2 regions of the Ruminococcus sp. AM42-11 genome follow, and region 1 is predicted to be linked to the other one. Evidence: riboswitches for the same ligand, from Rfam matches in the RefSeq annotation. Region 1 holds a riboswitch; the other holds the start of a gene.
What was found. A riboswitch is a leader RNA that binds a small molecule or an ion and turns the genes downstream of it on or off. The one in region 1 is predicted to bind thiamine pyrophosphate.

Region 1 (4,126 bases):
CGAGGAGATGCTTACTTCTCTTCGCAAAAAAAGCCGTGACAATTCCCGAACTCCAATGCAGTGGGATGACAGCACCAATGCAGGCTTCTCCACCGGTACACCATGGATAAAAGTAAATCCAAATTATACGGAGATCAATGCCAGAGAGCAGCTCCAGAGACCGGATTCTGTTTTCCATTATTACCAGAAACTGATTCAGCTCCGTAAACAGCACGAGATCATTGTTTACGGAAAATATGAGCTTCTGGACGGTACAAATCCTGATGTATACGCCTACACCAGAGCTCTGGATAATGAGAAGCTGCTGATTGTATGCAACTTTACCAGCAAGGAACTAGACTACCCCATTCCGGAAATGTATAAAGACGGAAGCTGTCTGATTTCCAATTATCCAGACAATACCATTGGTAATAAGCTTCGTCCCTATGAGGCATATGTATTACATATAGAGCTTTAATTCTTTTCAGTAACTGTTCAGAAAACTGTATTACGCAAGGTGTTTTTGTGAACATTTTCAAATATTTCATAACTGCTGTGCATTGTCAAATATGCTCTGCAGCTTATTATACAAGGAGGAATCATTTATTATGGAAAAAAAATGGTGGCAGGATAAAGTAGCCTATCAGATTTATCCGAAAAGCTTTTATGACACAAACGGTGATGGAATCGGCGATCTGCCGGGAATTATTGAGAAACTGGATTATTTAAAGGAGCTGGGGGTTGACATTGTCTGGCTTTCCCCCTGCTATCGCTCCCCTCTTGCCGACCAGGGATACGATATTTCCGATTATTACGACATTGACCCGCGATTCGGAACTATGGAGGATATGGACCGCCTTATCGCAGAAGCAAAGAAGCGGGACATGTATATTGTCATGGATCTGGTTGTAAACCACTGCTCTGATGAGCACGAATGGTTTAAAAAAGCCTGTAAAGATCCGGATGGAAAATACGGCCGTTTCTTCTATTTAAGAGACAAAGAAGATGGTAAGCTTCCTACTAACTGGCGCTCCTATTTCGGAGGTTCGGTATGGGAGGATCTGCCTGGCACCAACAAACAGTACCTTCATGTTTTTCATAAAAAGCAGCCTGACCTGAACTGGGAAAATCCAGAGCTCCGTGAGGAAGTATATAAAAATATTAACTGGTGGCTGGACAAGGGTCTTGGCGGTTTCCGCATTGATGCTATCATTAATATCAAAAAAGCTCTTCCTATGCATGATTATGAGCCTGATCGTGAGGACGGACTCTGCAGCATTAATAAAATGCTGGAGGAAGCTTCCGGAATCGGAGAATTTCTTGGAGAAATGCGTGACCGCACCTTCAAGCCTCACGATGCTTTTTCCGTAGGTGAGGTTTTCAACGCAAAAGACGAAGAGCTCCCGGATTTTATTGGAAACAATGGTTATTTTTCTTCTATGTTCGACTTTAACGAAACCATTTTCGGAGGTTCTGAAAAAGGCTGGTACGATTGCAAAGAAATCACACCTGACGACTACAGCGCTGCTGTTTTGAGACACAGGCCAAAATGGGGGATTTCGGATTCGTTTCCAATATTATCGAGAATCATGACGAGCCTCGCGGTGTCAGTCACTATATTCCAGAAGGTGATTGCTGTGACACAAGCAAAAAAATGCTGGCAGCATTGAATTTCATGCTTCGTGGACTTCCCTTTATTTATCAGGGACAGGAGCTTGGCATGGAAAATATCCCGTTCAAATCAATTGACGAGGTAGATGATATTTCAACTCTGGATGAATATAAAGTTGCACTTGACGCCGGACTTACCCCGGAAGCAGCTTTGAAAGCTGTTGCCCGCCGCAGCCGTGACAATGCCCGTACCCCCATGCAGTGGACTGGTGAGGAAAATGCTGGATTTACAGCTGGTACACCGTGGCTTCGGGTAAATTCCAATTATACCGCAATTAATGTGGAAAAAGAGACGATTGATCCAAATTCCGTACTTAATTTCTATAAGAAACTGATCGCTCTTCGCAAGGATCCGGAATATAAAGAAACCGTTGTGTATGGTGCTCTGGAGCCATTTATGGAAGACCGGCATAATTTAATGGCATACTACCGTAAAGGAGATAAAACTTTGCTTGTGGTTGGCAATTATCAGTGGGATGAGCAGGAAATTACACTTCCATCAGAATGCAAAAAGGTGCTGATCAATAACTACCCGGATATGGTTCTGGATGGAAATTCAGTTAAGCTGCATGGATATCAGGTGCTGGTTGTGGAGTTAGCGTAAACGATTTTCACGCTTGGTATTTATTGTATTCCAACACCTTATTGACATTTTTTCCCATTATTACTATAATAACAAAAGAACAGGGGAGCTTGTACACAGGCTGAGAGGAAATTGTGAATTTCGACCCTTTTACCTGATGCGGATAATGCCGCCGTAGGAAGTCATCATGGGTTTGATTTTTTTCGGAGACACCTCATTGGGGTGTCTCTTTTTTCATATGGCAGCAATGCAGCGTTCGGCTGGGGGCACCACTTTCGGACGCTATATAAAATTAATGCATACATAACAACAGTGCCGGTTTGTAAAAAGATTTTTTCACGTTATAACTCATAACTCGTGGAAACTGCTTCAAACAAGGCCAAGAGAAAGGAAGAAAATTATGAGAACAGCATTAACAATCGCTGGAAGTGACTCCAGCGGAGGCGCCGGTATCCAGGCTGATATCAAGACAATGATCAGCAATGGAGTATATGCCATGAGTGCGATTACCGCACTTACCGCACAGAATACTACCGGTGTAACAGGTATTATGGAAGCAACGCCAGAATTTCTGGCCGACCAGCTGGATAATATTTTTACAGATATTTATCCGGATGCAGTGAAGATTGGAATGGTATCTTCCAGCGCATTGATTGAAACCATTGCGAAAAAACTTCGCCAGTATAAAGCAAAGAACATTGTAGTAGACCCGGTTATGGTCGCTACAAGCGGAGCCAAGCTGATCAATGATGAAGCCATTGAAGCTCTTAAAAGTCAGCTTCTTCCAATGGCCACAGTCCTGACACCGAATATTCCGGAGGCAGAGGTTCTGTCCGGAATGAAAATAGAAACTGCCGAGGATATGATCAAAGCCGCTGCTGCCATCGGGGAGAAATACAGCTGTGCAGTGCTTTGCAAGGGTGGTCATCAGCTGAATGACGCCAATGACCTTCTGTGGCGCGAAGGCAATTACAAATGGTTCCAGGGAAAGCGGATCAACAATCCTAACACTCACGGAACAGGATGTACGTTATCCAGTGCCATTGCTTCTAATCTGGCAAAGGGATTTGACCTGGATACTTCCGTGGAGAGGGCAAAGAAATATATTTCCGGAGCACTTGCTGCTATGCTGGATCTTGGAAAAGGCAGTGGTCCTATGGATCACGGATTTGCAATAAAAAATGAATTCACACTGTCACATGACGAGATTACGGCAGAAGCCGCTGATAAGGAGGCAAAATAACATGACTGAAAAACGTACTTCCATTTTTGAAAACGGCCTGATCTGGTTTGGCGCTGGTGTTTCCCTGGCGGAAATCCTCACCGGAACCTATTTTGCCTCACTTGGCTTTGGAAAAGGTCTTCTTGCCATTATCATCGGACATATTATTGGCTGTACCATGCTTTTCCTCGCCGGAGTGATCGGCGGAAAAACACGCCGCAGTGCAATGGAAACCGTAAAAATGAGCTTTGGGGAAAAAGGCGGGATTTTCTTCTCCTTCCTGAACGTACTTCAGCTGGTTGGCTGGACTGCCATTATGATCTACGACGGAGCTCTGGCCGCAAACGGTGTGTTACATACCGGAAGCTGGGTATGGTGTCTGGTAATCGGTGCACTGATCGTACTGTGGATTTTTATCGGCATCACAAACCTTGGAAAAATCAACACCATCGCTATGGCAGCACTTTTTATCCTCACACTGGTACTCTGCAAGCTCATCTTCTTTGATGGCGGGACTGCACTTGCCATTGGCGAGGAAGCCATGTCCTTTGGTGCTGCGGTTGAGCTTTCTGTTGCAATGCCACTGTCCTGGCTGCCGCTGATCAGTGATTATACCCGTGAGGCGAAGGAGCCAGTGAAAGCAACTGCTGTAAGCTCTATTGTTTACGGTC
Region 2 (4,126 bases), on a different contig from region 1:
TTGTTCTGATGACATATTCGTTCCTTATACACAGCGCTACTTCCATAACCAGTTCCATTTTCCGCAAAAATTGGGGTAAATTTTCCTAGCAGAATAGCTCTATGCGTTAATTTCTTTCTCTTTCATTCCTTACTGTGGAAGATACTCGTTAGAAAATCCGACTCCAGTAAGATCCTTGTCGCAAAGCTGGTTCTCATACAGCCATTTGTAGAATGCATTCCATCTGTCTGCATCAATTACGCCCCAGCTTTCTGCATCGTCAATGTATTTTGTGGAAAGGAATTCCTGGCTCTTCTTTACAAGATCTTCAGCATCCTTCAGAGAGCCTGTATTATCGCCGTCAATGAGGATCTGTGCTGCCTCATCCGGATTCTCTGCTGCAAACTCATATCCCTTTGCAGTTGCTTCCATAAATGCTTTCGCCTGATCCGGATTCTCAGCAAGATAGTCGTTATTTGCAATGATAACCGGTGTGTAGTAGTCAAATACAGGATTGATATCAGAGAATGCAAAATAGTCGCAGTCTACACCTTCTACGTCAGCATTGATTCCGCCCCAGCCCTGGAATACCCAGATGGCATCCGTCTGATTGGCAGCAAGTGCTGCTGGCTCATCTGTAATATCATTAGGGATCAGGGTAACCTGACTGAAATCTCCGCCGTCGCCGTTTACAACATTTTCCAGCATAGCAAGCTCGATTGGGGAATCCCATGTGGAATAGGTTTTTCCGGTAAGTCCGGCTGGTTTATCAATTCCGTCACCTTTTCGGGAAAGGATTCCGGAGGTGTTGTGCTGAATGATTCCTGCAACTGCTGTGATTCCAAGAGGCTCGTCAAGTGCAAGGGAAGCAGCCATGGTATCCTGGGCCTCGATCGCAAACTGAGCCTGACCTGCTGCGCACATAAGGCTGCACCATTTTCCGGTGGCTGAACGATTTCCACATCAAGACCAGCTTCTTCGTAGTAGCCTTTTGCCTGTGCTACATAAAGTCCGGTGTGGTTGGTATTCGGTGTCCAGTCCAGGCAGAATGTGATTTTCTCCTGCGCACCATCTTCTGCGTATACACCTGTAGGAACTGCAAACACCATAGCTGCCGCTGCAACTGGTGCGATTACTTTTTTCAGATTCTTATTCATGATTTTTCTCCTTTTCTACCTGCAGCCATGGCATTGTGATCCGGCTGACAATATTTACTGCCAGAAGAAGTAAAAGGCTGATGATCACAATGAAGATAATGACTGCAAACATTTTATCAAAAGAATATGCTTTTTTTACACGGGTCATATAAACACCAAGTCCGTTAAATCCACCCAGCCACTCAGAAACAACTGCTCCTACAACTGCATAGGAAGCAGATATTTTCAGCCCGGAAAAAAACTGGGGCAAAGCACCTGGAAATTTCACATGGCGGAAAATCTGTGCCCGGCTGGCTCCCATGGCCTTCATCAGACGAATGGCATCCGGATCCACACTTTTATATCCATCCAGCAGTCCGATTGTAATTGGGAAAAAAGTGGTGATCACAACCAGAGTGATCTTCGGTGCCATTCCAAATCCCATCCAAAGCACCAGAATTGGCGCAATGGCAATGGTCGGTATGGTCTGCGTAATGATCATGATCGGATAAAATGCCTGATCCATTACACGGAACCGATCCATCATAGTTGCAAACACAAATGCCAGCGCGATTCCAATGAGAAGTCCGTAAAAGGATTCCAGCAAAGTGAATTTCGCATGGAAAAGTATGGTTGGCAGATCGCCAAACAGGGCTGTCAGCACTGCTACCGGAGATGGAAGCATGTAGGATGGAACAATTCCCGAAATGCTTACCACTTCCCAGCCAAGCAGAATCACGGCCATGGCTGCAATTGGAGGTATCTTACTGGTGATGTTTGGTAACTTTCTTTTCAATGGTAAGTACATCCCCTTCTGGTTTATATGCAATTTTAACATATACGCTCATAGCCTTGCAGCCTGCGCGCTCAGCTACATGCTGACACTCTTTTACAATATCCATCAGCTGGTCGTAATCACCTTCAATGGTGGTCTCAAATGGTCCTACATAATAGTTCAGACCAGTGGATCTGATGTAGGCGATCACCTCGTCTACAATGCGGATAACTTCCTCTTCATCCTGTACATTTGGCAGTACCTGAATTGCTACACTTGCGTTCATTTTCTTTTCCTCCTATTTTCCGTCCCATAAACAGGACTTTGCGTTAAAAATCGAATAAGAACCATTCTTGAAACTGTGACGGAACTGAACAGGCTCTGTCAGTCAGTATGAAAAAAGAGCACCTGCCATCCAGACAAATGCTCCTAATTACATCGTTAAACACTTCCTACACTGGCATGATCCAACAGGTTAAAAGGGTCTAAGGACTACCTTACTCTCAGCTTCTCAATTGAAACTCCCCTGGTCTTTATTCAGATTTCGTTGCTTATTATAATACACCTTTCTTCAAATTACAAGAAACTATTTTTATCTCAATTATATTTTACATACCCTTAACAGAATTGTACTGCTCGCAGTCTGACCAGCACGCTCTAATTAATATTCCCATTTCATCAGAATTCGTAAAAAAAATCTCCCTGCATATCACAGTTATTTCCTGCAGAATATATAATAAATCTACAGATTCTCAAAGGCAGCCTGAATACTGTCATAGTGCAGGAATTTTCCCTGGGCTGCAAATTCCTTGATCTGATTCAGAGTGGCAAACATGTGGCCGTCTGTCTCTTCTTCCTGAAGGTGTAGATCTTCTTCTTTCACATCCATCACAAAGCGGTAAACATCTACGAAATAGTTGTCTCCCTCCCCTGGATTCTCTCTTTTGTAAGTAAAAAGATAGCCGCCCTGCGCACCGCTTACATCAAGGCCTGTCTCCTCTTTCACTTCGCGGAGTACAGCATCATAAGAAGATTCCCCTGCCTGTGCTGCACCGCCGGAAACTTCCCACCAGCCTGGTGCCCAGGCTTTTGTCAGCACACGTTTGGTAATGAGAAACGTACCATCTGGTCTTGCCACTACTCCAAGTACGGTGAGATGGTATTCCCCGTCTTTTAAGCACCAGTCGTTTCGCTTCATGGTGCGGCCTGTAGGTTTCTTGTTAATATCATAGATGTCCCAGAATTCCAATTTTTATCACTCCTGTTATATGTTTCTCTTGTATATTTTTATATTATGATTATTTTGCGAATATTGTTATCGAATATAATAATTCATCTTTTCTATTTCAGAAGTTCCTCCACCATCTCTCTGGTATACTCTACCTTCTCTACATGGTTGACCTCGATCTGATACAGTGCATTTGCCGCAATGTGCTCTGCTGCCTGCTCCAGATCACGAATACCTGAAGTATTGGAATAACGCTGGATGATTGCCTCCAGCGCCCCCTCTGTGATAATGCACTCACTCTCTTCCATATGCATTCTCTTAAGAACTTTCGGAAGAGAGAATCTGGAAAAGATTACTTTCTTCTCCTCAGCTGTATAATCCGGAATATCAATTACTGCGAATCTGGACATCAGCGGTGCACTGATCTGGTCACGGTCATTTGCAGTAGCAATTGGATACACACCACCAGTTGGGATCATACACTCCATATAGTTATCTGTAAATCCAAGGTTGTCCAGAAGCGTAAGAAGTACATCTGCCGGATTTCCATTTCCTTTGCCGGAATTTGCCTTATCAAGCTCGTTAATAATAAATACCAGATTAGAGGCACCAGCCATGGAAAATGCCTCCATAATAATTCCGGGCTTTGCATTTGCGTAAATACGGGGGCTTCCGGTAAGCTGCTTGGAGTCGTTAATTGAGCTCATGTCCAGCGTAGTCCACGGAAGTTTCAGGATTCTTGCAACTGCATAGGCTATCTGGGATTTGCCAGTACCGGCAGGTCCGATCAGAAGAAGTCCGTAGGCCGGAAGGGTATGTGTACGGTTGATCTGGATAATCGTCTCGATAATACGTTGTTTCACACGCTCCATTCCATAAAGCTCTTCATCCAGGATTCTCCTTGCCTCAACAGGATCGATTGCTTCAAAATAATTGTTCTTCCACTGGATATTCAACATAATAGAAAGAGCCCTCTGCGCATGATGGCGCTCTTCCTGGGAAACTTCA

Region 2: it holds a riboswitch for thiamine pyrophosphate, as region 1 does, so the genes downstream of both, DW904_RS19975 (thiamine-binding protein) here and thiD (bifunctional hydroxymethylpyrimidine kinase/phosphomethylpyrimidine kinase) in region 1, are expected to answer to the same signal.

The regions. Positions count from the first base shown of each region.
Region 1 is NZ_QUIO01000058.1:1,336-5,461, forward strand. Features, by position in the region: gene DW904_RS20635 (alpha-glucosidase) at 1-457, shown strand, start outside; partial or broken gene DW904_RS20640 (alpha-glucosidase) at 588-2,254, shown strand; TPP riboswitch at 2,326-2,431, shown strand; gene thiD (bifunctional hydroxymethylpyrimidine kinase/phosphomethylpyrimidine kinase) at 2,634-3,476, shown strand; gene cytX (putative hydroxymethylpyrimidine transporter CytX) at 3,478-4,126, shown strand, end outside.
Region 2 is NZ_QUIO01000051.1:11,651-15,776, reverse strand. Features, by position in the region: gene DW904_RS19990 (ABC transporter ATP-binding protein) at 1-15, opposite strand, end outside; gene DW904_RS19985 (ABC transporter substrate-binding protein) at 130-903, opposite strand; partial or broken gene DW904_RS24680 (ABC transporter substrate-binding protein) at 954-1,088, opposite strand; gene DW904_RS19980 (ABC transporter permease) at 1,129-1,911, opposite strand; gene DW904_RS19975 (thiamine-binding protein) at 1,880-2,176, opposite strand; TPP riboswitch at 2,322-2,428, opposite strand; gene DW904_RS19970 (NUDIX domain-containing protein) at 2,633-3,139, opposite strand; gene DW904_RS19965 (AAA family ATPase) at 3,232-4,126, opposite strand, start outside.